2 linked regions of the Variovorax paradoxus genome follow. The protein of the gene in region 2 interacts with the protein of the main gene of each other region in a pairwise test. Links are inferred from orthologs where the notes say so. Each region holds a gene or a part of one and is shown on either strand. Other genes may lie near its edges.

Evidence for each region.
Region 1: the proteins of gyrA (region 2) and gyrB interact in binary tests that used the Escherichia coli proteins (3 or more experiments, as listed by UniProt). The link is inferred for Variovorax paradoxus from one-to-one orthologs.

What each region holds. Positions count from the first base shown.
Region 1 is NZ_JAUSXG010000001.1:5,370,649-5,386,945, forward strand. The notes cover bases 12,643-15,781. They hold gyrB (DNA topoisomerase (ATP-hydrolyzing) subunit B), read right to left. Parts: upstream 15,468-15,781; coding sequence 12,843-15,467; downstream 12,643-12,842. Other genes in these bases: dnaN (DNA polymerase III subunit beta), read right to left, coding at 15,603-15,781. In the rest of the region: QFZ42_RS25530 (cobalt-precorrin-6A reductase), read left to right, coding at 1-752; cobJ (precorrin-3B C(17)-methyltransferase), read right to left, coding at 713-1,507; QFZ42_RS25540 (precorrin-2 C(20)-methyltransferase), read right to left, coding at 1,566-2,297; QFZ42_RS25545 (precorrin-8X methylmutase), read right to left, coding at 2,294-2,920; QFZ42_RS25550 (hypothetical protein), read right to left, coding at 2,920-4,131; QFZ42_RS25555 (vWA domain-containing protein), read right to left, coding at 4,154-4,708; QFZ42_RS25560 (ATP-binding protein), read right to left, coding at 4,834-5,820; cobaltochelatase subunit CobN, read right to left, coding at 5,929-9,783; cobalamin biosynthesis protein CobW, read right to left, coding at 9,804-10,865; QFZ42_RS25575 (cobyrinate a,c-diamide synthase), read right to left, coding at 10,938-12,254; more of dnaN, read right to left, coding at 15,782-16,297. UniProt on the Escherichia coli protein: DNA gyrase negatively supercoils closed circular double-stranded DNA in an ATP-dependent manner to maintain chromosomes in an underwound state.
Region 2 is NZ_JAUSXG010000001.1:3,554,913-3,561,399, reverse strand. What follows is about bases 2,725-5,909. They hold gyrA (DNA gyrase subunit A), read right to left. Parts: upstream 5,571-5,909; coding sequence 2,925-5,570; downstream 2,725-2,924. Other genes in these bases: ompA (outer membrane protein OmpA), read left to right, coding at 5,795-5,909; QFZ42_RS17015 (DUF2059 domain-containing protein), read right to left, coding at 2,725-2,928. Also shown: QFZ42_RS17030 (prephenate dehydrogenase), read right to left, coding at 1-41; pheA (prephenate dehydratase), read right to left, coding at 56-1,177; serC (3-phosphoserine/phosphohydroxythreonine transaminase), read right to left, coding at 1,203-2,339; more of QFZ42_RS17015, read right to left, coding at 2,341-2,724; more of ompA, read left to right, coding at 5,910-6,448. UniProt on the Escherichia coli protein: A type II topoisomerase that negatively supercoils closed circular double-stranded (ds) DNA in an ATP-dependent manner to maintain chromosomes in an underwound state.

The sequences.
Region 1 (16,297 bases), 1.8 Mb from region 2 along the record:
GCGGCACGCTCGAAGCGAGCGCGCTGGCGCGGGCGCTCGCCGAAAGGGGCGAACGCGCCGTGCTGTCCTATGCCGGCCGGGTGGCCCAGCCCAAGGCGCAGCCCATCGCCGTGCGCGTGGGTGGCTTCGGCGGCGTGAACGGCCTGGTGCGCCATCTGCGCGAAGAGCAGGTGACGCACGTCGTGGACGCCACCCATCCCTTCGCTGCGCGCATGAGCGCGAACGCGGTCGCGGCTTGCGCGGAGTGCGGCCTGCCCTTGCTGGCCTTGACTCGCCCCGGCTGGCAGGCAGGTCCCGGCGACCGCTGGCAGCCCGTGCCCGACCTGCCCGCGGCTGTGGCCGCGCTGAAGGGGCCACCGCGGCGCGTGATGCTGGCCTTGGGCCGCATGCACTTGTCTGCCTTCGCGGCACAGCCGCAGCACCACTACATCCTGCGGCTGGTCGACCTGCCCGAGCTGCGGCCGCCCTTGCCGCAACACACGGTCATCGTCTCGCGCGGACCCTTCGACCTGGAAGGCGACATCGCCCTGCTGCGCGCGCAGCGCGTGGACATCCTGGTCTGCAAGAACGCCGGCGGCACCGGTGCCGAGGCCAAGCTGCACGCTGCCCGCGAACTCGAACTGCCGATCGTGATGGTGGCGCGGCCACCGCTGCCCGCGCGGCAGGAAGCGACGCGCGTGGCCGAGGTGCTGCTGTGGCTGGAGGCGGCGCATCATGCGCCCGCCTCGCGCGGCGCCGAGCGCGGCGTGTAGACCCAGGGTCCGCCCTCGCGGGCAATGACCCGCGTCAGGCTGGAGCCGACGATGACGACGGTACGCATGTCGGCCATTTCGGGCTCTGCATCTTGCAGTGCGACCACGCGGATGGTCTCGTCGGGCGTGGACACGGCACGGGCGAAGATCACCGGACGCGCCGGGCTTCCCGCCGCGCCGCAGGCTTCGCGAAGGACGGCCAGCGTTCGGGCGAAGCCGCTCGGGCGAGACACGGAGCGCGGGTTGTAGAAAGCCATCGCGAAATCGGCCTGCACCGCCAGCCGCAGACGGCGTTCCACCAGGGTCCAGGGCTTCAGGTTGTCCGACAGGTTGATGGCGCAGAAATCGTGGCCCAGCGGCGCTCCGGCGCGCGCGGCGGCAGCCAGCATCGCGGTGATTCCGGGCAACACGCGCACGTCCAGCAGGCGCCATGCAGCATCGCCCGCCTCCGCCGCCTCGAACACCGCGGAGGCCATCGCGAACACACCCGGGTCGCCCGACGACACCACCACCACGCGCCGGCCTTCGGCGGCCAGGCGCAGCGCGTGGGCGGCGCGTTCCAGCTCGACGCGGTTGTCGCTCGCGTGCAGCCTGAGTCCGGCGCGCGGCGCCACCCGCGCCACATAGGGGATGTAGCCGACCACGTCGGTGGCATCGGCCAGGGCCGCGCTCACCTCGGGCGTCACGCAGCCATCGGCGCCCGGGCCGAGTCCGGCGATGACCAGCCAGCCCGCTGCATGCGTCGGCACGCTCATCAGGCGACCTCCGTGCTGCGCACTGCGGTGCGAGCGCCTTCGGGCGGCCGGGCGGCGCTCATGGCCGCCGTCCTTGCCCATGCACCAGCACGATCGAAAAGTAGGGCGTGACGCGGCCTTCGGCCTCCGCAAGCCGCATTACCTTCTGACCCGGCATGGTGGCGAACTCGACCAGCCAGGCGTCTTGCAGGCGACCCGCCGCCGTCAATGCACGGCGCACCTTGTCGATGTGGCGACCGATCTTCATCACGACCAACGCTTCACTGTCGGCCATGTGGCGGGCGAGCCGCGCTTCGGGCAGCGTGCCCATCAGCACGGTCAACACGTCGTCGCCCCAAGTGATGGGCTGGCCGGTGGCCGTCCATGCGCCCGACATGCCGGTGATCGCCGGCACCACCTGCACCGGGTGGGTCTCGATCAGCCGGGTGTAGAGGTGCATGAACGAGCCATAGAAGAACGGATCGCCCTCGCACAGCACGACCACGTCGTGGCCGGCGTCCGACAGCGCCCGCAGCTGCGACGCGCACTCGGCATAGAAGGCGGACAGCAGCTGGTTGTAGGCCGGATCGTCCACCGGGATCTCGGTGGTGACGGGGTATTCCATCGCGTGTTCCGTCACCGCTTCGGGCAGCAGATCGTCCACGATGCGGCGCGCCTGCCCGGGCCGGCCGGCCTTGCGAAAGTAGGCGACATGGGTCGCGCGCTGCAACAGCCGGTGCGCGCGCACGGTCATCAGGTCCGGGTCCCCGGGGCCCAGGCCCAGTCCGTACAGGGTGCCGCGCGGGTTCATTCCAGACGACTCCCCAGCGCGTTGATCGCCGCCACCGTGATGGCACTGCCGCCCAGGCGTCCGGCCACGATGCAACAGGGCGCAGGCTGTTCGGCCCACAGCGCGTCTTTCGATTCCGCCGCGCCGACGAAGCCGACCGGACAACCGATGATCGCCGCGGGCCGCGGGCAGGCCGGATCCTGCAGCATGTTCAGCAGGTGGAACAAGGCCGTCGGTGCATTGCCGATGGCCACCACGGCGCCCTGCAGCCGAGGTCGCCACAGTTCCAGCGCGGCGGCAGACCGGGTGGTCGACATGGCCGCGGCCAGACCGGGCACCTCCGGGTCGTGCAAGGTGCACACCACCTCGTTGCCGCCCGGCATGCGCGAGCGGGTCACGCCTTCGCTGACCATGCGTGCATCGCACAGGATGGGTGCACCGGCCGCCAGCGCCGCCCGCGCCGCGCGGGTGAAGCCGGGCTGGAAGCGCAACTGCGCTTCCAGCCCGATCAGGCCGGCCGCGTGGATCATGCGCACCGCGACGGGCTCGTCGTCGGCATCGAAGCGCGAGAGATCGGCCTCGGCCCGGATCATGGCGAAAGAGCGACGGTAGATTTCCGCGCCATCGGTTTCAAAGACGTGCATCAGGGCATTCCGATGAGTGAGCACAAGGCTTCAGGGGACAGTCGGGTCTGCACGGGCGCGTCCCAGGCGCATCCGCCGCGCACGAGATCGAAGGCGCCGTTGCGGCCCACCAAAGTGGCATCGGCCGGGCGCGCACGTGCGCAACCCTTGGCGCAGCCGGACACGTGCAGGCTGCGGGGTGCACCGGTGCCGGCCGCTGCCAGCCCCGAAGCAAGTGCACGGGCGACCGCATGGGTCGCCACCGTTGCCGAGGCACACGAAGGCGCGCCGGGGCAGGCATCGACGCGCAGCAAGGGATCGCCGGCCACGGTGATGAAAGCCTTCGCATCGCACCACCGCCCGCCTTCCAGGACCAGGGCGCGATGCGGCGTCAGGCGCAGCCCCACGGCGCCGCTGTCGCGCAACAGCGTGGCGAGGGCCGCCGCCTCGATCTGTCCGAAAGGCACGCCGTAAACCGGTCCGAGCGAGGACATGCCGGGTGTGGGCAGCGAGGCCGAGGCGGCCGCGGGTTCGAGCGGCTGCGGGCCGTCGGCCCAACTGAAGATCTGCTGATGGCGACGCATTCGCCGCGATGCCGGTTCGACCCCGTTGGCCGTCGCCGCAAACCAATCGGCCATCGCCAATGCCGCATCCACCGCACCGGCGCGGGACACGGGATGTCCGGCCACGGCGCCGTCGGCGCGCACCAGCAGGCCACCCGAGCGGGCCCGCTCGATACGCACGTCGGCCGGGGCCGCGGCCAGGACCGGCGCCGGCCCCGCATCCACCGCGAACCCGAACTTGGGCGGCAGCGCGGGCAGTTCGTTCAGGCGCGACAACAATTCCGTGGCGATGCCTTCGGTGTCATCGCCCGCTTGCCAGCAAGGCGCCACGAGAACCAGCGGCCAGGCTTCTCGCGTGGCGTCCGCATCGGCCAGGCCGAGGGCGCAGAGTGCATCGATCACCGCGCCATGGGCGTCGGGCGTCACGCCACGCAACTGCAGGTTGGCACGATGGGTCAGGTCGATGAGCCCCGAGCCCAGGCGCCCGGCCAGCTCGCACAACCCGAGGGCCTGCGCGCTCGTCAAGCGCGCCAGCTGCGGCCGCACCCGCACCAGCAGGCCATCGCCGGATGCCATGGCGCGATGCGCGCCGGGGCACCAGCCCTTGGCGGCAGGGCGCAGCCGATCGGCGAGCAGCACGGTGGGCGCTGGGTGAGCTGCATGGGACATGGTTCTACTTTGCTCGTCGGGGTCACTCGGGTCGGCTGGCGAGGCGATGTTCCGCGCCCCAGCGCTGCGCCCAGACGGCGCAGCGGCCGATGGCGCGCGCGGCTTCGTCGAAATCGATGATGACGACATGCCGCGGGGCCTCGGGTGCCGCCGGCTGCTCCAGCGTCCGGCCATCGGTCAGCAGCCAGAGCCAGGATTCGGCCGGGCCGTCGCGACGTTCGGCGCGGCGCAGCAGCTTGTCGGCCTGTGCCAGGGCATGCGCCAGCGGCGTGCCCCCGCCACCGCCCAGCGCTCGAACCTTTTCCCTGCAAGACGCGCGTGCCCGGCCGGGCGGCAGCCGCAGCTCGACGCCCTGGCCGCCGAAGCTCAGCATGGCCACGCTGTCGCCGGCGCGCGCTGCCTGCTCGATCAGCCAGGTGGCGTGCCCCTTGGCCAGCGCCAGTCGCCCGCGCTGGCGCATCGAGCCGGAGGTGTCGAGCACGATCAGGTGCAGGCGCGCCGGTTGCACCGAGCGCTGGCTGTAGCGCAGATGCCCGCCTTGCAAAGGCTGCGGGCCCTTCGCCAGCAGAGTGGGCACCCATGCGATGGCAGCCCGCGAAGGGCCGGCATCCGCATGTGCAGGCGGCGCCAGCAATGGCTGCCGAACTGGATTCAGCCACCGCAGACCTCCGCGCCCGGCGCGCATGAGGCGGCTGCGGTGGCTCACGCTTTTTTTGCGGGCCACCCTCCTTCGGGCAGCACGCGGGCAGTGGCCTCGGGAATCGGCGGCAGCGCACCCCAGTCGCCCATGGGGGAACTGTTGGCGGATGGTGCGGAACTGCCGGTGGATGCCGGCGCCGCCTGCCGCATGTCGGCTTTTGGCTCTGGCGCCGGGCTGCTCCTGCCCTCCTCCCGTCGATGGGCCAATGCCAGTTCCGCCACCGCGTCGACATCGTCCGTCGTGACTTCGGTGCGGCCCTCGAATGCAGCGAGCGCACGCGCCGCTCTCAGCATCACCAGGTCGGCCCGCATGCCGTCCACGCCAGCCGCGAGCGCGCATTCCGCGGCGCGCTGCAGCACGGCATCCGACCACGCCAGGCGGGCCAGCCCGGCGCTGGCTGCAATCACCGCCGCAGCCAGGCGGGCCTGCTCACCGGCATGTGCGTCGGCCACCCCAAGCGGGTCTTCGTCGAAGCGCAAACGCGCGCGCACGATCGCCATCCGCTGCCCGGCTTCGCTCGGGTTGGCCAGCGCCACCGACAGGCCGAAACGATCCAGCAACTGGGGGCGCAGTTCGCCTTCCTCGGGATTCATGGTTCCGACCAGCACGAAGCGTGCGGCGTGCTGTTGCGAAATGCCGTCGCGCTCGACGGTGTTCACGCCGCTGGCGGCGACATCGAGCAACGCGTCGACCAGCGCGTCGGGCAGCAGGTTGACTTCATCGACGTACAGCACGCCATGGTGGGCGCGCGTCAAGAGGCCCGGCGCCAGGCGCAGCCGCCCATCGCGGAGCACGTCCTCGACGTCCAGCGTTCCCACCAGCTGCTCGACGGTGGCGGACAGCGGCAAGGTGACGAAGGGCGCAGCCGATGAAGCGGGCGTAGGCGGCAGTAACGCGGCCAGGGCCCGCGCCGCGGTCGACTTCGCGGTGCCGCGCGGTCCGCTGATGAGCACGCCGCCGATACCGGGGTCGATGGCCGCGAGCAACAGCGCGCGTTGCAGCAGGGGTTGACCGATCAGCGCACTGAAGGGGAAGGGTCGTGCGACCGGCCGGCTCGAGCTTCGGGCCGGCGATCGCTTCGGTGGAATGGGGTGTCATCAGAGTGGCCCTTCGCCGTGGTCCTCGAGCCGGCGCTCCAGCGCCAGAAGGTGGTGTTCGATGCGTTCGCGGTGGTCGCCGGCTTCTTGCCACAAGCCGCGCCGCATGGCGTCCAGCAGGCGCTCGCCAATGCTGCGCAGGGCCAGCGGGTTGTGCCGCTGCAGGAACTCGCGCATCTTGTCGTCGTGCAGGTAGGCATCGGCCACCAGCGCGTACTGGTGATCGCCGACCACGCCCGTGGTGGCGCTGTACGCGAACAGGTTGTCCACGGTGGTGGCGATCTCCGCCGCGCCCTTGTAGCCGTGCCGCCGCACGCCGTCCAGCCACTTCGGGTTGACGGCGCGCGATCGCACCACGCGCGCGACCTCTTCGCGCAAGCTGCGGATGCGCGGCGACCCCGGCACGCTGAAATCGCCGTGGTAGAGCGCAGCCGGTGCGCCCGCCAGATGCGCCACGGCGGCCGCCATCCCGCCCTGGAACTGGGCGTGGTCGGCAGCGTCGAGCACGTCGTGCTCGCGGTTGTCCTGGTTGTGCAGCACCGCATCGAGTTGCCCCAGACGCTGCTCGAACGAGGCGCGCGCGGCAACGCCGTGTTCGCCCTGCCCATAGGCAAAGGCACCGGCCTGCAGATAGGCCTGGGCGATGTCGGCGCTGTGTTGCCACTGGCCGCTGTCCAGCACCTCCTGCACACCCACGCCGTAGCCGCCCGGACGCGGGCCGAACACACGCCACGTGGCCTGGCGCCGCGCCTGGTCGACGGATTGGCCGGCCGCCAGGGCCTCGGCGGCCTCGCGCCGTACGCGGGCACGGATCGGGTTCACCTCGTCGGATTCATCGTCTTCGCTGATCGCGGCCACGGCGCGCACGGCCGTGTCGAAAAGGTCGATCACGTTGGGAAAGGCATCGCGGAAGAAGCCCGACACGCGCAGAGTCACGTCCACACGCGGCCGATGGCGGACAGCCATCGGCAGCACTTCGATGTCGATCACGCGCGCGCTGCCGTCGGCCCACTTCGGCCGCACGCCCAGCAGCGCGAAGGCCTGCGCCACGTCTTCGCCGCCGGTGCGCATGGTGCTGGTGCCCCAGACGGACAAGCCCACCTCGCCAGGCATCGCGCCGTGGTCTTGCAGGTGGCGCTCGATCAGTCGTTCCGCCGCGGCCGCACCCATGGCGTAGGCCGTGGGCGTGGGCACGGCGCGGGTGTCGACGCTGTAGAAATTGCGTCCGGTGGGCAGCACATCGGGCCGGCCGCGCGACGGCGCGCCGCTCGGGCCAGGGGGCACGAAGCGCCCGGACAGACCTCGCAGCAATTGCGTCATTTCCTGGGGGCCGCAGGCATCGAGGCGAGGGGCCAGCACCTGCTTCAGGCGCTGCAGCACCGGTGCCGCATGCGGCCAGTCATGGGCATCGAAGGCATCATGCGCAGTGCCCGCCGGAGTGTCGCCGGACACCGCCTGCACCGCCACCAGGCGCGCTGCCAGCAGTTCCAGCCGCTCGCGCGTGTGGCCGGCGTGGCGCCATGCCTCGGCACTGATCTCTTGCAACACCTTCGGACGCGGACCGTGCCACGGCGCGGCCCAGTCCGGCCCCAGAGCGCTGAAGCCGTCCGCGCCCTCCACGCCAAGGTCTTGCGCCAGTGCGACCAACAGGCTCTTCTGACTGGCGGCCGTGCCGCCTGGAAAACGCGCCAGCGCCAGCAGCGTGTCGATGCGCTGGCGGCCCTGCGGCGAACGCCCCAGAACATGCAAGCCGTCACGGATCTGGGATTCCTTGATCTCGCAAAGATAGGCGTCCAGCCCCTTCAACAGGCTCTCCCGGGCACTCTCGTCGGTCGACCGCGCGAACCCCAGTTCCTCGTGCAAGCCTTCGCGCACGGTGCGTCCGAGGATGTCCTCGCGCAGCAGCCGCGCGCGTCGCGGATCGAGCGACAGGGCTTCGTAGTACTCGTCCATCTGCCGCTCCAGCTGCTGCAACGGGCCATAGGTCTCGGCGCGCGTCATCGCCGGCATCAGGTGGTCGATGATCACGGCCTGGGTGCGCCGTTTTGCCTGGCTCCCTTCGCCCGGGTCGTTCACGATGAAAGGATAGAGATGCGGCAGCGGGCCCAGGATGGCGTCGGGCCAGCACGCCTCGCTCAGTGCCACGCTCTTGCCCGGCAGCCACTCGAGATTGCCGTGCGTGCCCACATGCACCATCGCGTCGACCGCAAAGGCGCGGCGCAGCCAGAAGTAGAAGGCCAGGTAGTTGTGGGGCGGCACCAGGTCCGCGTCGTGGTAGGTGGCCGCCAGGTCCACGGCACGCCCGCGCGCCGGCTGAATACCGACGAAGACGTGGCCGAAGCGCAGGCCGGCAATCGTGAAGCGCCCGCTGCGCAGCGACGGCTCTTGCTCGGGCGCGCCCCACCGGGCGTTGACCGCCGCCCTGCTGTCGGCGGGCAATCGATTGAAATCTTCCAGGTAGTCGGCCAGGGAAAAGCTCTGCGCGGCGGGTCGGCCGCCGTTGGCGTCGCTGTTGTTGGTGATGCCGCGCAACAGCGCCGCGATCAGGGCGTCGCCGCTGGCGGGCAGATCCCCGGTCAGGTACCCCGCGGCCTGCAGTTCCTGCAACACGACCACGGTCGACGCCGGCGTGTCCAGCCCGACGCCGTTGGCGATGCGCGCATCGTCGATCGGATAGTTGGCCAGGATCAGCGCGATCCGCTTGTCGGCGTTGGGCTTGTCGCGCAGCACGCACCAGCGGCGTGCGAGTTCGGCCACGAAGGCCATTCGGCCGGGCTCGGCCTGGTAGCGAAGCACGTCGAGCTCGGTGTGCTCGCAGCGCCAGGCCATGCCCTTGAAACTGATGGCGCGCGTGAGGATGCGCCCATCCACCTCGGGCAGTACCACCTGCATGGCCAGATCGCGCGGCGCCAGGCCGTGCGGGTCGGCCAGCCATTGCTCCTGCGTGCCGCCGGCGGTAATGAGCTGCAGCACGGGGGCGTCCCCGGCCAGCGTGGCCAGCGACATGTCGCCGTCGCCTGCGCTCCCATCGTCGCGGCCGTCGATCGACGCCACCGCGAAGCTGGTCGCGTTCAGCACGATCGCCACGCGGTGTTCCGCGACCAAGGCCTGCACCGCGGCGTGGCTGTCGGCGTTCTTGAGCGAATCCACGGCGAGGGCCACCGCGTTCAAGCCGGCGGCCGACAGCGCTTCCAGCATGGCGTCGAACACCGCCGTGTTGCCCGCCTGCAGATGGGCGCGGTAGAACAGCAGCAGCGCCACCGGCGCGCCTGCCTTCCAGGTGGCGCGGCCGGCAGCCTCCCGCGGCCGATAGCGCACGGCCGAAGGCAGGGGCACCGGCTGCGCCGGCCGGCTGCCCAGCCCGAACGCCGCATGGCCGATCAGCGAGAAGAAAGCCTTCGCATTGTCGAGCCCTCCTTCGCGCAGGCAGCGCCAAAGATGGCGGCAATCGTCGTGCGGCGCGCTGCTGCGCATGAGCAATTGCATGTCTTCGGAGGCATCGCCCGAGAACATCGCCAGCCATTGACCGCGTTCGCGTGCCGAGGACATGGCGCGCTCCACCAGGTAGGCCCAGTCGCTCGGGGTACCCAGATGGTCGATCACCACCACGCGGGCATGGCGCAGCACGTCGTCGACATACATGTCCACGGAAGCCGGCTGCCGAAGCCACATCAGGTTGGCCAGGCGCACGCTGGGATAGTCGGCGCCCATCTGCCCGGCCGCGTCGGCGAGCAGCGACAGGGTGGTGTCGGCGGCGCTGAGCACGACCACCGAGGCGGGCGTCTGCGCCACGCGCACGACGCCTTGGCCGCCGTCTTCGACGTGGCCGCCGGGGCGGGTGGACAGCAGATGCATGAAGGACTTTCGGCGACGCGTCAGGCCACCGCGGCCACGCCCAGCGCGGCGTCCAGCTCGGCTTGCAAGGCTGCCGCATCGAGGCCTGCCCCGATCAGCACAAGGCGCGTCTGCCGAGCCTCGTCGGCGCGCCAGGGCCGGTCGAAGTAGCTGTCGAAGCGCGTGCCGACGCCTTGCACTACCAGCCGCATCGCTGCGCCGGGCAGTGCGACGAAGCCTTTGGCCCGATAGATCTCGTGGCGCTCGACCAGCCTCTGCAAGGCGGCCAGCAAGCGGCCCCGGTCAGGGACCTGCAGGGTCACCGAGACCGAGTCGAAGGCGTCGTGGTCGTGGTCTTCCTCTTCGTCGTGGTGAGTCTTGCGCTGGTCGATCGCATCCTCCACCGCCCGCTCCATGCCCAGCAGCACACCCAGGTCGATGCGCCCGTGCTGCGCATGCACCAGCTTCACGCCTGTCGCGGTCTCGGCGCGGATGACGGCCTCCACGCCGGCCAGCGTCGCCGCGTCGAGCCCATCCGTCTTGTGCACGACCACCAGGTCGGCGGTTGCGAGCTGGTCTTCGAACAACTCCGACAAGGGCGAATCGTGGTCGAGGTTCTCGTCGGCGCGGCGCTGGGCGTCTACCGCCAGCGGGTCGTCCGCGAAGCGGCCGGCGGCGACGGCCGGTGCATCCACCACCGTGATCACCGCATCCACCGTGAATGCGTTGCGCAGCGCCGGCCACTGGAAGGCCTGCACCAGGGGCTTGGGCAGCGCCAGGCCCGAGGTCTCGATGACCAGGTGATCGATCTGATCGCGCCGTGCGGCCAGTTGCTCCATCACCGGCGCAAACTCTTCCTGCACGGTGCAGCACAGGCAGCCGTTGGCCAACTCGAACAACTGGCCGTCCGGCGCCCCGGTCTCGTCGCAGCCGATGCCGCAGCCGCGCAGCAACTCGCCGTCGATGCCCAATTCGCCGAACTCATTGACGATGACTGCGATGCGCCGGCCCTGGGCGTTCTGCAACAGGTGGCGCAGCAGCGTGGTTTTACCGCTGCCGAGGAAGCCGGTGACGATGGTGGCGGGGATCTTGCGGCTTTGCATGGGTGTGGGCGTCGAGGTTTGCATGGACTGTGGTGTTTCTGTGGGGTCGCGTGCGGCGTTGCCAGCGCGCGATCAGGGCTTGAACAACGCGGCGATGGCCGCTGGATTGCTCGGAAAGTACAGATGCATGAAGGACGCGAAAAGGCGTTTCTGGCGGAAGACCGCTTCGGCCTGGCCGTGGTGGCGCCGGGCTCGCGTGTGCAGTGCAGCCGGCGCGCGCGTGTCGATGCGGGCGTAATGAAAAGTGTGGCCGCGGACCTCGCCTTCGGGCAACTCCAGGCTGTGCATGCCGAGGTTGACGAGCCGGTCGGACATCGCGCCCTGCCCGGGCAGCAAACCCAGCATGGGCGCCTTGTGGCCGGCAGCGTCGCTCAGCGACTCCAGCAGCACCAGCATGCCGCCGCACTCCGCGACCATCGGGCGACCCGCGGCATGGTGCGCAGCGATGGATTCGCGCGTCGCCGTATTGCCGGCCAGCGCGTGCAAGTGCAGTTCCGGGTAACCGCCCGGAAGGTACAGCGCATGCGCTTCTTGCGGCACCGGTTCGTTGGCCAGCGGCGAAAAGAAGCGGAGTTGCGCGCCCAGGGTGCGCAGGAGGTCGAGATTGGCGGAGTAGACGAACGAGAAGGCGGCATCTTGCGCGATGGCGATCGTCACGCCGGCGAGCGAAACGGGCAGACCTGAATCCGAAGCCGGGCGCAGCGGCGCGTTGAATTCCACGGCGGGCGGCATCGGCAGCGCCCCGTGCTCGGCCAGCGCAAGCGCGGCGGCTGCGATGCGCTCGGCGATGTCGTCGACCTCGCCGGCCTGCACGAGGCCGAGGTGGCGCGACGGCAACGCGTAGTGCCCGCCGCGCGGCAGCGCGCCGTACCAGGCCATGCCGGCCGGCAGGCTCTCGCGCACCATCTGCGCATGGCCCGCGCTGCCCACGCGATTGGCCAGCACGCCCGCCAGCTGCAGGCCGGGGCGATAGGTCGCCAGCCCGTGGGCGACTGCGCCGAAGGTCTGCGCCATCGACGATGCATCGATCACGGCCAGTACCGGCAGTCCGAAATGCAGCGCCAGATCGGCACTCGACGGCGTTCCATCGTGCAGCCCCATCGCGCCTTCGACCAGGATCAGGTCGGCCTCCGCAGCTGCACGGTGCAAGAGCTCGGCACAGTGCGCCTCCCCCCCCATCCACAAGTCGAGCTGCTGCACCGGCGCGCCGCTGGCACGTTCGAGCACCATGGGGTCGAGAAAATCCGGCCCGGTCTTGAACACCCGCACGCGCCGGTCCTTGCTGCGATGCCAATGCGCCAAAGCGGCAGTGACGGTGGTCTTACCTTGGCCCGACGCCGGGGCCGTGACCAGCAGCGCGGGACATCTGAAGGCTGCGGTTGCAATCATCCGCCGACCCTCATCGGCCTGCCGGCCACTCGCAGCGCACGAACGCCACTGCACAGCGGGCGTGAGCCAGGGCCATGTCGCCTGAAGGGGATGCGTGCCATAGAGAAAATACCGCGCCAGCCATGCTCACCCGCTTCCCCGCAGGTACGCACCACAAGGCGCGCCGTTCGCACAGCGCGCCGCCTCGTTGGCCGGTATCCGGGCTGGCGAAGACGACCCGTGTTCCCTTCCCAGGCAGCGCAGATTGCGCGGATTGACCTAGTGGGCTATAGACACGAGCGGCGAGCACGAGGGCTCACGTTCGCTTACCGTTGCGGGGGCAGCTCAGGTTAGGGCGCGCGATGGCTTGCCGCACCACCCCTCCTGATTCCCGTTGAACTGCTTCGACCGGAAAGACGAAGCGAGCACCAACGGGTTGATCATAGCGGAACACCTTCACTCATGCGGTGCGCCGCCTGGCAGTCTTGCGCGCCTCCGCCTTGGGCATGAGGGCGCGCCAGCCGATGACGACGATGCGATGCCCCGGGCTGACAGGATCAGCACCAAGGCCTCGCGCAACCACACGGTTGCTTTGTGCCCTGTCAGTTCCTACACGTCGATATTCGCAGCCCGCAATGCGTTCTGCTCGATGAACTCGCGCCGCGGCTCCACCTCGTCGCCCATCAGCATCGTGAACACGCGATCCGCCTCGATGGCGTCGTCGATCTGCACGCGCAGCAGGCGGCGCACGGTCGGGTCCATGGTGGTTTCCCACAGCTGCGCGGGATTCATTTCGCCCAGGCCCTTGTAGCGCTGGCGCGAGGTGGCGTTCTCGGCCTGGCCGATGAGCCACTTCATCGCGATGCGGAAGTCGGCCACCTTTTCTTCCTTGGCGCGTTCGCCTTCGCCGCGGCGGACGATGGCACCGTCGCTGCTCAGAAGGCCGCGGAAGGTGTTCGCGGCCTGGGCCAGCGCGTCGTAGTCGGCGCCGTGCACGAAGTCCTGCGTGAGCACGCTGCTCTTGATGTTGCCGTGGTGGCGGCGGCTGATGCGCAAGAGCGGCTTGTCGGTGCGGGCATCGAACTCGCTGGTCACTTCGGCCGGCACGCCGGTGGTGTTGAGCTCGCGCAGCTTGGCCTGCAGTGCCACGGCCGAGGCTTCGGCCGCGGGCGTGGTGTCGAGGTCGAGCGCCACGCCGTCGGCAATGGCGCGCAGGGCCTCGGCATCCATGAAGTTGCGCAGCCGCGCAATCACCGCCTCGGCCAGCTGGTGCTTGCGCGCCAGTTCGGCCAGGGTGTCGCCGCTCAGGGTGGTCGAATTGGGGCCGCCGGTCTCGATGCTCGCGTCTTTCAGGGCCACCTTGAGCAGGAAGGCGTCGAGCGCGGGGCCGTCCTTCAGGTACTGCTCTTCCTTGCCGACCTTCACCTTGTAGAGCGGCGGCTGCGCGATGTAGATGTGGCCGCGCTCGACCAGCTCCGGCATCTGCCGGTAGAAGAAGGTGAGCAGCAGCGTGCGGATGTGGGCGCCGTCGACGTCGGCGTCGGTCATGATGATGATGCGGTGGTAGCGCAGCTTGGCGACGTTGAAGTCGTCCGCCCCGCCGCCCGCGCTGGTGGCGCCGGCGCGGCCGATGCCGGTGCCCAGCGCCGTGATCATGGTGAGAATTTCGTTGCTGGTGAGCAGTTTCTCGTAGCGCGCTTTTTCCACGTTCAGGATCTTGCCGCGCAGCGGCAGGATGGCCTGGAATTTCCGGTCGCGGCCCTGCTTGGCGGAGCCGCCGGCGGAGTCGCCCTCCACCAGGTAGACCTCGCACAGCGCGGGGTCCTTTTCCTGGCAGTCGGCCAGCTTGCCGGGCAGGCCCATGCCGTCGAGCACGCCCTTGCGGCGCGTCATTTCGCGCGCCTTGCGGGCGGCTTCGCGGGCGCGGGCCGCCTCGACGATCTTCCCGCAGATGATCTTGGCGTCGTTCGGGCGTTCCTGCAGGTAGTCGGTCAAGAGGCGGCCGACGATGTCTTCCACCGGCGCGCGCACTTCGCTGGACACCAGCTTGTCCTTGGTCTGGCTCGAGAACTTGGGCTCGGGCACCTTCACGCTCAGCACGCAGCACAGGCCTTCGCGCATGTCGTCGCCGGTGACCTCGACCTTCGCCTTCTTGGCGAACTCGTTTTCTTCGATGTACTTGTTGATGACGCGGGTCATCGCGGCGCGCAGGCCCGTGAGGTGGGTGCCACCGTCGCGCTGCGGAATGTTGTTGGTGAAGCACAGCACCTGCTCGTTGTAGCCGCTGTTCCACTGCATGGCCACTTCCACGCCGATGTGCGTGCCCGGGATGCCGCCGTAGGTGTCGGCGGGCTTCTCGCCTGCTGCATAGAACGAGTTCGGATGCAGGACGGTCTTGCCCTTGTTGATGAACTCCACGAAGCCGCGCACGCCGCCGGCGCCGGAGAAGTCGTCTTCCTTGCCGGTGCGCTCGTCGAGCAGGCGGATGCGCACACCGTTGTTCAGGAAGCTCAGCTCGCGCAGGCGTTTGCTCAGGATTTCGTAATGGAAATCGCTGTTTTCCTTGAAGATTTCCGTGTCGGGCAGAAAGTGCACCTCGGTGCCTCGCTTGTCCGTTTCGCCGATGACCCTCATAGGCGACACCTCGAAGCCGTTCACGGTTTCGAGCAAGCGGTTCTGCACGAAGCCGCGGCTGAATTCGAGTTCGTGGATCTTGCCTTCGCGGCGCACGATCAGGCGCAGCTTCACGCTCAGCGCGTTCACGCAGCTCACGCCCACGCCGTGCAGGCCGCCCGATACCTTGTAGCTGTTCTGGTTGAACTTGCCGCCGGCGTGCAGTTCGGTGAGCGCAATTTCGGCCGCCGAGCGCTTGGGCTCGTGCTTGTCGTCCATCTTCACGCCGGTCGGAATGCCGCGGCCGTTGTCGGTCACGGAGATCGAGTTGTCGGTGTGAATGGTGACGACGATGTCGTCGCAATGGCCGGCCAGCGCCTCGTCGATGGAGTTGTCGACCACTTCGAACACCAGGTGGTGCAGGCCCGTGCCGTCGGAGGTGTCGCCGATGTACATGCCGGGGCGCTTGCGCACCGCCTCGAGCCCTTCGAGGATCGTGATCGAGCCTTCGCCGTAGCTGGTGTCGGCGGGCGTGATCTCGATCGGCACCGCACTTTCGATCTCGGGCGTGTAGACCGGTTCGGTGTGGGGCACTTGGGGCTTGTTTTCTTCTGCACTCATTCGGATATTCCTCTATCTCTCACGGCATTCACGAAATTTTTCGGGCTCTCGGAATCGATTTTTCCTGCCTCTTGAAAGCGCAAACCCGCGGGGGGGCCGCGGGTCGTCTGCGCAAGGCGCTGTCTTTTCTGGCGGCTAGATCCGCATGGGCATGACAACGTACTTGAATGTCGCGTTGTCGGGGATGGTCAGTAGCGCCGAGCTGTTGGAATCGGCCAGGTCCAGCTTGACCATGTCCTGGCCCATGTTCGCGAGGGCGTCGATCAGGTAGGTCACGTTGAAGCCGATTTCGATGGCGTCGCCGCCGTAGTCGATGTCGAGCTCGTCCTGCGCTTCTTCCTGTTCGGCGTTGTTCGACGCGATGCGCAGCGTGCCAGGCTCGATGTTGAGCCGAACGCCCTTGAACTTCTCGCTCGTCAGGATGGCGGTGCGCTGCAGGCTGGCCAACAGGGGGGCGCGGCCGAGCGTGACGCTGTTCTTGTGGTTCTTGGGAATCACGCGGTTGTAGTCGGGGAACTTGCCTTCGACCAGCTTGGTGACGAACTCCATGCCGCCGAAGCTGAACTTGGCCTGGTTGTTCGCAAACTGCATCTCGATGGCGCCTTCGGCGTCCGACAGCAGGCGCTGCATTTCGAGCACGGTCTTGCGCGGAAGAATGACTTCCTGGCGCGGCACTTCGACGTCGAGCGTGGCCGACGAAAACGCCAGGCGGTGGCCGTCGGTGGCCACGAGGCTCAGCTGCTTGCCTTCGGCGACGAACAAAATGCCGTTCAGGTAGTAGCGGATGTCGTGCACGGCCATGGCGAACGAGACCTGCGAGAGCAGGTCCT
Region 2 (6,487 bases):
CCCATGAGGCCGCAGCCGATCAATCCCAATTGCTCGAACATGGTGCGTGTCCGGCTCAGGCTTTGACGGGGTAGGCGCCAAGCACCTTGTAGAACGCGCAGAGCCCGCGCAGTTCGGCCAGCGCGGCGGCCACGTTGGGCTGCGAGGGATGGCCGTCGAGGTCGATGTAGAAGTAGTACTCCCACTGGCCGGTGCGCGCGGGGCGCGATTCGAAGCGGGTCATGGACACGTTGTTGAGCTTCAGCGGCACCAGAAGGTCGTGCACGGCGCCGGGGCGGTTCGGCACGGAAACGATCAGGCTCGTGCAATCGCGTCCCGATGCCGGCGGCATGGCCAGCGTCTGCGGCAGGCAGATCACCGAGAAGCGGGTGCGGTTGTACGAATCGTCCTGGATGGCGTGCGCGACGATGTGCAGCCCGAACCGGGTGGCGGCGCGTTCGCCGGCCAACGCGGCCCAGGCCGGGTTGGTGGCCGCGAGTCGCGCGCCTTCGGCGTTGCTCGAAACGGCGCGCCGCTCGGCGTTGGGCAGGTGCTTCGAAAGCCAGGTCTGGCACTGTGCCAGCGCTTGCGGGTGGGCCAGCACCGCCTCCACCCCGTCGAGCGTGTTGCTGCTGCGCAGCAGATGGTGGCGCACCAGCAGGCTGACCTCGCCGACCACGTGGGTGGGCGAATGCAGGAACAGGTCGAGCGAGCGCGTGACCACGCCCTCGGTCGAGTTTTCGACGCCCACCACGCCGTACTGGGCACTGCCCGCGGCCGTGGCGTGAAACACCTCGTCGAAACTCGCGCAGTAGATCAGGTCGGCGGCACCGCCGAAGTATTCGATGGCCGCCTGCTCGCAGAAGGTGCCCTCGGGCCCCAGCACCGCGACGCGCTGCGGCGACTCGAGCGCCAGGCAGGCCGACATGATCTCGCGCCAGATGGCCGCCACATGCAGGTCCTTGAGCGGACCGCCGTTGCTCTTTTGCATCTTCTCGATGACTTGCGCCACGCGGTCGGGGCGGAAATACGGCGTGCCCTCACGTTTCTTGACCTCGCCGACCAGCTCCGCCACGTGGGCCCGCTCATTGAGCAGGCTGAGCAGTTGCTGGTCGAGCGAGTCGATCTGCACGCGCAGACCGGCAAGGCTTTCGGAGTTGTCGGGAGAGGAGGGCGGTGTTGGAGCGGAGGCGGTCATCGGTGCGAGCAGCTAGGGCATGCGCCTAGGCATGCGATCGCTCGAATTCTCGCATGTAGCTCACCAATGCCTGTACGCCTTCCAGCGGCATGGCGTTGTAGATGCTCGCGCGCATGCCGCCGACCGACTTGTGGCCCTTGAGCTGCAGCAGGCCGGCCTCCCGCGCACCGGCCAGGAACGCCTCGTTGCGGCTTTCGTCGGCGAGGAAGAAAGGCACGTTCATGCGCGAGCGGCAGCTCGGGTCGATTTTGTTGACGTAGAAGCCGGAAGCGTCGATGAACCCGTACAGCAGGTTCGCCTTCGCAATGTTGCGCTGCTCCATGGCGGCGATGCCGGTGAGCGCGCCTTCGGTTTGTTGCAGCAACCACTGAAAAGTCAGCCCTGCCATGTAGATGCCCCACGTCGGCGGGGTGTTGTACATGGACTTGTTGTCGGCGACCGTCTTGTAGTTGAACGCGCTCGGGCAGATCTCGAGCGCACGGCCGAGCAGGTCGTCGCGCACGATCACGAGCGTCAGGCCGGCCGGGCCGAGGTTCTTCTGTGCGCCGCCGAATGCAAGGCCGACGCGGCTCCAGTCGATGCTGCGCGACGCCACGTGCGACGAAAAATCGATGACCAGCGGCGCATTGCTGCCGAGGGTCGAGAGGTCGGGCAGCTGCTGAAACTCGATGCCGTTGATGGTCTCGTTGGTGCAGAGGTGCACGTACGAGGCGTCTTGGCTCAGCTGCCAGGTCGAGGGATCTGGCAGCTTGGTGTGATGGTCGCCGGCGTTGCTGGCGGCGATGTGCGCAGTGCAATAGCGCTGCGCTTCTTTCTGGGACTTGATGCTCCAGCTGCCGGTGATCACGAAGTCGGCGGTTTTGCCGCGCGACAGGTTCATCGGCACGATGGCGTTCTCGCCGAGTCCGCCACCCTGCATGAAGAGGATGTGGAAGTGCTCGGGCACAGCCAGCAGCGTGCGGATGTCGGCTTCGGCCCGGGTGCAGATGGCGCCGAATTCCTTGCCGCGATGGCTCATTTCCATCACGCTCATTCCGCTGCCCTGCCAATCGAGCATTTCGGAGGCGGCGCGTTGCAGCACCGCCTCCGGCATGGCGGCCGGACCGGCGGAAAAATTGTACGGACGCGCGCCGGCGGGTTTGGGCTGCTGCTGTTGTGTCACGTCACTTCTTGGCGGGAGCCTTGGCCGGGGCCTTGGCGGGAGCGGCGCCTTGCTGGCCGCCAGTCGGCGCACCCAGTGCCTTGGCCACGTTTTCGTCGAGCGCACGCATCTTGGGTTCGATGGTGGCGCGCGTTTCGGTCACGAGCTTTTCGGTCAACGCGGTCTGCATCTTGGGATTGAGGTCCTGATACTTCTTGCTGAGCGGCGAGTTGATCCAGGCCAGCAGCTGCTTGAGTTCTTCCTCGCTGAAGTTCTGCTCGAGCAACGGGGTCAGGGCGGTGGGTGCCAGCTGCACGGCCTTGTCGCGCACGATCGGGTAGGCGTCGTCGAAGTACTTCTTGAGTTCGGCGTCGGCTGCCTTGGCGGCCGATTCGCGCTTGGCTTCGGGCACCTGCGTTTGCAGGTACTGCGAACCGGCTTGGGCAATCGGGGCGCTCGATTGTTCGACCAGGCCGCGTGCCAGCGATTCGATGCCGGGGCGCTGCACATCGATGAACTGCTTGATAAGCGCGGCTTTGTCCTGGGCCATGGCGGCCATCGAGCTGCCAGCCAGGGCGACAGTCAGAAGTGCGAGCTTGAATTTTTTCACTGAGGGTTCTCCGTTGAAGATGTGGAAGTATCGTCTGCGTCCGGCTCGATCTCGCCGTTGGCGTCGTTCTCGACGATACGCTGTAGCCCGCTTAGTTTGGCGCCTTCGTCGAGCCCGATCAGCGTGACGCCTTGCGTTGCGCGACCTAGTTCACGAATCTCGGCTACACGGGTGCGCACAAGCACGCCCTTGTCGGTGATGAGCATGATCTCATCGTCCGCATGCACGAGGGTGGCGGCAACGACTTTGCCGTTGCGCTCACTCTGTTGAATCGCAATCATGCCTTTGGTTCCGCGGCCATGGCGGGTGTACTCGGTAATGCTTGTGCGCTTTCCGTAACCATTTTCGGTGGCGGTGAGCACGCTTTGCTGTTCGTCCTCGGCCACCAGCATGGCGATCACGCCTTGCCCCGCATCGAGCGACATGCCGCGCACGCCGCGCGCATTGCGGCCCAGCGGACGCACGTCTTCTTCGTCGAAGCGAACGGCCTTGCCGCCGTCGCTGAACAGCATCACGTCGTGCTTGCCGTCGGTAAGGGCCGCGCCGATGAGGTAGTCGCCTTCGTCGAGGTTCACGGCAATGATGCCGCCCTTGCGGGGGTTGTTGAATTCGTCGAGCGTGGTTTTCTTGACCGTGCCCATCGACGTGGCCATGAACACGTACTGGTCGGCCGGGAAGTTGCGCTTCTCGCCGGTGAGCGCGAGTGCCACGTTGATCTTCTCGCCTTCCTGCAGCGGGAACATGTTGACGATGGGGCGGCCCCGCGAACCGCGCGAACCCGCCGGTACTTCCCACACCTTGAGCCAGTAGAGCCGGCCGCGGTTGGAGAAACACAGGATGTAGTCGTGCGTATTGGCAATGAAGAGCTGGTCGATCCAGTCGTCTTCCTTCGTCACGGTGGCCTGCTTGCCGCGGCCGCCGCGCTTTTGCGCGCGGTATTCGTTCAGCGGCTGGCTCTTGATGTAGCCGCTGTGCGAAAGCGTGACCACCATGTCGGTCGGTGTGATCAGGTCTTCGGTCGAGAGATCGAAGGCGCTGTGCTCCACCAGGCTGCGGCGCGCGCCGAGCTTCGACTGGCCGAACTCGTGCTTGATGGTGCCGAGCTCTTCACCAATGATGACCGAGACCCGTTCGGGCTTGGACAGGATGTCGAGCAGGTCGTCGATCTCGGCCATGACCTCCTTGTATTCGGCAACGATCTTGTCCTGCTCGAGGCCGGTGAGGCGCTGCAGGCGCATCTGCAGGATTTCTTGCGCCTGGGTTTCCGACAGGCGATAGAGACCGTCCGAGCCCATGCCGAACTCGCGCTCCAGGCCTTCGGGACGGTAGTCGTCGGCGTTGACCACGCCGCCGTCGGCGCGCGAACGCGTGAGCATCTCGCGCACCAGCTTGCTGTCCCAGCTGCGGGTCATGAGTTCGGCCTTGGCGACCGGCGGCGTGGGCGACTCGCGGATGATGCGGATGAACTCGTCGATGTTGGCCAGCGCCACCGCCAGGCCTTCGAGCACGTGGCCGCGTTCGCGGGCCTTGCGCAGGGTGAAGACGGTGCGGCGCGTCACCACTTCGCGGCGGTGCTGCAGGAAGACCTCGATCAGGTCCTTCAGATTGCACAGCTTGGGCTGGCCGTCGACCAGCGCCACCATGTTGATGCCGAAGGTGTCCTGCAGCTGCGTCTGCTTGTAGAGGTTGTTGAGCACCACCTCGGGTACTTCGCCGCGCTTGAGTTCGATCACCAGGCGCATGCCCGACTTGTCGGACTCGTCCTGGATGTGGCTGATGCCCTCGATCTTCTTCTCGTGCACCAGTTCGGCCATGCGCTCCTGCAGCGTCTTCTTGTTGACCTGGTAGGGGAGCTCGTCGACGATGATCGCCTGGCGCTGGCCGCGATCGATGTCCTCGAAGTGGCATTTGGCGCGCATCACGACCTTGCCCCGGCCGGTGCGGTAGCCGTCCCGCACACCATTGATGCCGTAAATGATGCCGGCGGTCGGGAAGTCGGGCGCCGGCACGATTTCCATCAGTTCGTCGATGGTGGCCTGCGGATTGCGCAGCATGTGCAGGCAGGCATCCACCACCTCATTGAGATTGTGCGGTGGAATATTGGTGGCCATGCCCACCGCAATACCGCCGGAGCCATTCACCAGCAAATTGGGCAGTTTGCTCGGCAGGACCTTGGGTTCTTTTTCGGAGCCGTCGTAATTGTCTTGAAAATCGACCGTTTCCTTGTCGATATCCGCCAGCATTTCGTGCGCAATTTTGGCCAGCCGGATTTCCGTATACCGCATTGCGGCCGCGTTGTCTCCGTCGACCGAGCCGAAGTTACCTTGTCCGTCCACCAGCATATGGCGCATGGAAAAGTCCTGCGCCAGCCGCACGATGGTGTCGTAGACCGACTGGTCGCCGTGCGGGTGGTACTTACCGATCACGTCGCCCACGATACGGGCGGACTTCTTGTAGGCCCGGTTCCAGTCGTTGTTGAGCTCGTGCATGGCAAACAGCACGCGCCGGTGCACGGGCTTGAGGCCGTCGCGCGCATCGGGGAGCGCTCGGCCCACGATCACGCTCATGGCGTAATCGAGATAGCTGCTGCGCATTTCCTCTTCAAGACTGATGGGCAGGGTTTCTTTGGCGAATGAGGTCATGAGCGAGAGGCTGGCGGCAGGAAGGCGAAATTTTACGCTGTGAGGGGTGTCGTACCGCCGCAACAGATGGCGGCTATTCCGCCTCCGTCCTACGCTTCCGGGGTGCCCGCCGGGCTGTTTGCCAAAGACCCTATGGCACAATCGCCTCAACGTTTTGGGTGGTGGTCACTTAAAGCGTCCTTGATTCGCAGCGCGGCTGCGGCTTTTTCCCCAAGAGGAGAACCATGAAGAAACTGAATAAAGTGGCGATGATGTTTGCAGTCGCTGCGCTCGCCACTGCCGCCGGCGCGCAGACCCGTGTCACCGCTGCTGATGGCGGTCCTACGATCGACAATTGGCAAAACGGCACCGGCGAACTGGTTTGGAAGAACGGCACGAACGAACTGTGCTGGCGCGATGCCAACTGGACGCCGGCTACCGCCGCCGCCGGTTGCGACGGCGCTCTGGTTCCGGCAGCTCCTGCTGCAGTGGCTCCCACCCCGGGCGCTCCGGCTCCTACGCCTGCACCTCAAGTCGCTGCTTCGAAGGTTACCTTCGCTGCTGACGCATTCTTCGACTTCGACAAGTCGGTTCTCAAGCCTGAAGGTCGCGCCAAGCTGACCGATCTGGTCTCGAAGATCCGTGACGTCAACCTGGAAGTGATCATTGCCGTGGGTCACACCGACTCGATCGGTTCGGACACGTACAACCAGCGTCTGTCGGTGCGCCGCGCCGAAGCCGTCAAGGCCTTCCTGGTCTCGAAGGGCATCGAACGCAACCGCGTCTACACCGAAGGCAAGGGCGAGAAGCAACCTGTTGCGGACAACCGCACCAAGGAAGGCCGCGCCAAGAACCGTCGCGTGGAAATCGAAGTGGTTGGCACCCGCGCCAACAAGTGATTCGATTGAATCGCTAAAAAAAACCCCGCCTCGGCGGGG